DNA from 2 places in the Mesorhizobium sp. CCNWLY176 genome. Region 1 is predicted to be linked to the other one. Evidence: riboswitches for the same ligand, from Rfam matches in the RefSeq annotation. Region 1 holds a riboswitch; the other holds the start of a gene.
The links. Region 1 has a riboswitch for S-adenosylmethionine ahead of metA (homoserine O-acetyltransferase MetA). Riboswitches for the same ligand answer to the same signal wherever they lie in the genome.
Positions count from the first base shown of each region.

Region 2: linked by a shared signal. The riboswitch ahead of WBQ96_RS22070 (O-succinylhomoserine sulfhydrylase) and the one ahead of metA (homoserine O-acetyltransferase MetA) in region 1 are both predicted to bind S-adenosylmethionine.

Region 1 covers NZ_JBBBDZ010000025.1:27,701-29,898, reverse strand. Annotated here, with positions in the region: gene metA (homoserine O-acetyltransferase MetA) at 81-1,019, opposite strand; SAM riboswitch at 1,075-1,153, opposite strand; gene hisC (histidinol-phosphate transaminase) at 1,273-2,198, shown strand, end outside.
Region 2 covers NZ_JBBBDZ010000015.1:65,978-68,175, reverse strand. Annotated here, with positions in the region: gene WBQ96_RS22070 (O-succinylhomoserine sulfhydrylase) at 1-1,062, opposite strand, end outside; SAM riboswitch at 1,107-1,184, opposite strand; gene WBQ96_RS22065 (2'-deoxycytidine 5'-triphosphate deaminase) at 1,261-2,198, shown strand, end outside.

The sequences.
Region 1 (2,198 bases):
CCGATGCTCGCAATGTAATGAAAAATCCTTACTCTATCAAGGGCGATTGTTATAGCGCCCCCGGCGGTGAGGTGCTGCGATCATGACATGTCGTTGTGCGAGGCCTCTCCCACATCGTCCAGGCTGAACGCCGTCGTCTGATAGACCTGGTTGATCCAGTTGCCGAAGAGCAGGTGGGCGTGAGAGCGCCAGCGATTGAGCGGCGGGCGGGCTGGGTCGTTGTCGGGGTAATAGCCGTGCGGCACCTCGATCGGCGTGCCGGAAGCCACGTCGCGGTCGTATTCGTCCTTGAGCGAGGTGGAATCGTACTCAATGTGATTGAACATATAGAGCCGGTTGCCTGTCGCTTCCGCCAGCAGGCAGGGGCCGGTCACGTCCGATTCCATCAGCAGGTCGAGGCCTGAATCCGCTTTTATGTCGGCGCTGCGAACTTCCGTCCAACGTGAAACGGGAATGGCGAAATCATCCGAAAAGCCTGCAAGATAGGGCGAGGCGGGCGCATGGTTGCGATGGCGGAAGACGCCGAAGGCCTTCTTGTCGAGCGTATACTTTGGAACCTTATGGAAATGCCAGGCGGCAGCCATCGCTCCCCAGCAGATGAAGAAGGAGGAATGGACGTTGGTCGCCGTCCAGTCGAGGATGCGCTCCAGTTCGTTCCAATAAGTGACATCCTCGAAGTCCAGCAGCTCGATCGGCGCGCCGGTGATGATGAACCCGTCGAACTTGCGGTGCCGGACTTCCTCCCAGGTCTGGTAGAAGGAAATGAGATGGTCTTCGGACGTGTTCTTCGCCTTGTGATTGCCGATGCGCACCAGCGTCAGCTCCACCTGAAGGGGAGTGGCGCCGATCAGCCGCGCGAACTGCGTTTCCGTGCGGATCTTGTTGGGCATGAGGTTCAGAAGGGCGATCTGCAGCGGGCGGATGTCCTGGCGCAGCGCTGTGCGCTCGTCCATTACGGACACGCCTTCGCGTACAAGTACCTCGTGGGCGGGGAGCTGATCGGGAATCTTGATCGGCATCGCACTAACTCCAAAACAAAAAAGACCGGCGGCGAAATCGCTACCGGTCCGAACGAATTTGTCGTTATCGGTCCCTTTAGCGACTTATTTAACGTGGCTGCAAGCCGACCGGCCAAATCACCACGGAACGTGGCAGTCTTTTACGACTGCGCTAGGGCCGCGTCAACGGGCAAGCTTTTTCTCGACAAGCGCGCGGGCGGCTTGTATTTCGCTTGCGTCTTGAAATTCCCCGAAAAACCGGACACTTCCCGCCATGACGCAAGCCGACGATACCAGCCGCCCCCAGCCGAAGCCCGGCGTCATGGACATTGCGGCCTATGTGCCCGGCAAGAGCGCTGCTCCGGCGGGCGTCACCACGGTCTACAAGCTGTCGTCCAACGAGAACCCGCTCGGCGCCTCGCCGGCAGCGATCGAGGCGGTGCGCGAGGTTGCCGGCAAGCTCGAATTCTACCCTGATGGCTCGTCGACGAAGCTGCGCCAGGCCATTGCCGAGGCGCACGGACTGAACCCGGCCAACATCGTCTGCTCCAACGGTTCCGACGAGATCATCGGCCTGCTTGCCCAGACCTATCTCCAGCCGGGCGACGAGGGCGTCTACACCGAGCACGGTTTTCTCGTCTACCAGAACTACATCAAGGCCGCCGGTGGCGTGCCGGTGATCGCGAAGGAGACGGATGAGCGCGCCGATGTCGACGCTATCCTCGCCGCCGTGACGCCGAAGACGAAGGTCGTGTTTCTCGCCAACCCGAACAACCCGACCGGCACATACGTCCCGTTCGATGAGGTACGCCGCCTGCATGCGGCCCTGCCGAAGAACGTGCTTCTGGTGCTCGATGCAGCCTATGCCGAATATGTCCGCCGCAACGACTACGAGGCGGGCGTCGAACTGGTGGCCGGCGCGCAGAACGTTGTCATGACGCGCACCTTCTCCAAAATCCACGGCCTCGGCGGCGCGCGCATTGGCTGGGTTTATGCGCCCACGCATGTCATCGAGGCCATGGAACGCATGCGCGGACCTTTCAACGTCAACGCCGTAGCCATCGCCGCCGGCGTAGCGGCGATGGGCGACCGCGCCCATGTCGAGCGCACGGTGGCGCACAACGAGAAGTGGCTCGGCTGGCTGAGCGAAGAGCTCTCCGGGCTCGGCCTGCGTGTCACGCCTAGCGTCGGCAATTTCAT
Region 2 (2,198 bases), on a different contig from region 1:
GTGCGTGGTGGTGGCCGGATGGGTGATCAGGCTCTTGGAATCGCCGAGATTGTTGGAGATCAGCACCACGTCCAGTGCGTTTTCGAAGGCGAAGGACGATTTCTTGCCACCCTTGAGGTCGAAGCAGATCAGCGTCGAGCCGCCCTTCATCTGCTTCTTGACGATGTCGGCCTGCGGGTGGTCGGCGCGGCCCGGATAGATGACGCGGGAAACTTCCGGCCGGCCGGCGAGGAAATCGGCGACCTTTGCCGCATTCTCGCTCTGCTGGCGCACGCGCAGCGGCAGCGTTTCCAGGCCCTTCAGCAGTGTCCAGGCGTTGAATGGCGACAGGCTCGGGCCGGTGTGGCGGAAATAGTCGTGCAAATTCTCGTCGATCCACTCCTTGTCGGAGAGGATGACGCCGCCGAGACAGCGGCCCTGGCCGTCGATGTGCTTGGTGGCCGAGTAGACGACGATATGCGCGCCGAGTTCCAGCGGCTTCTGCAGCAGGGGTGTGGCAAAGACATTGTCGACCACCAGCTTGGCGCCGATCGAGTTAGCGAGCGCTGCGACCGCTGCGATGTCGACCACTTCCAGTGTCGGGTTGGTCGGGCTTTCGAGGAAGAACAGCTTGGTGTTGGGCTGCACCGCCTTTTCCCAGTTCTCGATCTGGGTGCCGTCGACCAGCGTTGCCTCGATGCCGTATCGCGGCGCCAGCGTCTCGACCACCCAGCGACAGGAGCCGAACAGAGCGCGTGCGGCAACGATATGGTCGCCGGCCTTGAGGCTGCACAGGATCGCGGCGGTGACCGCGGCCATGCCCGATGCCAGTGCGCGGGCGTCTTCGGCGCCTTCCAGCGCGCACATGCGCTTTTCGAACATGTCGACGGTCGGATTGGCGTATCGCGAATAGATGAAGCCGGGCTCTTCGCCCTTGAAACGGGCCTCGGCGGCTTCCGCCGTGTCATAGACATAGCCCTGCGTCAGGTAGATTGCCTCGGCCGTTTCGCCGAAACCGGAGCGCAGAACGCCGGAATGGACGAGTTGCGTTGCGGGCTTCCAATTCTGCTTCTTGTTCGTCATAGCCTTGATCCAAACACAAAAAAACCGGCCGCGAAAAGTCGCATGCCGGTCCACAGACGGCCCTTTAGCGACTTGTTTAACGTGGCTGCAAGCCGACCGGCCAAATCACCACGGGATAACGGTCCTTTAGACCCCGTGCCTTCTTGCGTCAATGCCGGACATCGTTAAACCTCGCCCCTTCATCGCAGGAGTAGAAGTTTGCGGCAGTCGGGTATTCTTCCGGATCGGGACATCGCAGCGCTTTTCCAGTCGGGAGCGCTGGTTACGGCGCGTCCGCTCGACAACGACCAGATCCAGCCGGCAAGCCTCGATCTCAGGCTCGGCGAAAAGGCATGGCGTGTGCGCGCCAGCTTCCTGCCCGGTCCCGGCCACAAGGTAAGTGAAAAGCTCGACCGGCTGCGCCTGCACGAGATCGACCTGACCGCGGGCGCTGTTCTAGAGACCGGCTGCGTCTACATCGTGCCGCTGCTGGAGCGCCTCGCCTTGCCGGCAAAGATTTCGGCCTCGGCCAACCCGAAAAGCTCGACTGGCCGGCTCGACATCTTCACCCGCGTCATGACCGACAACGGCCAGGAATTCGACAAGATACCGGCCGGTTATTCCGGGCCGCTCTATCTGGAAGTCAGCCCGCGCACCTTCCCGATCATCGCCCGCACCGGCTCGCGCCTGTCTCAGATACGCTTCCGCACTGGCAAGGCGCTGCTCTCCGAAGCCGAGCTGCACGAGCTGCACCGCACCGAGACGCTGGTCGCTTCCGACACACCGAACATTTCGGGCGGCGGTATCGCGCTTTCCATCGATCTCAACGGCGACAAGAATGGGCTGGTCGGCTATCGCGGCAAGCATCACACCGGCCTTGTCGATGTCGACAAGCGCGCTGCACAGGACGTGCATGATTTCTGGGAACCGCTATACAAACGCGGCCCGGGCGAACTGGTGCTTGATCCGGACGAATTCTACATCCTGGTCAGCCGCGAGGCAGTGCATGTGCCGCCCGGCCATGCCGCCGAGATGACGCCCTTCGATCCGCTGGTCGGCGAATTCCGCGTGCATTATGCCGGCTTCTTCGATCCCGGCTTCGGCCATTCGAAGGCCGGTGGCACCGGCAGCCGCGCCGTGCTGGAAGTGCGCAGCCA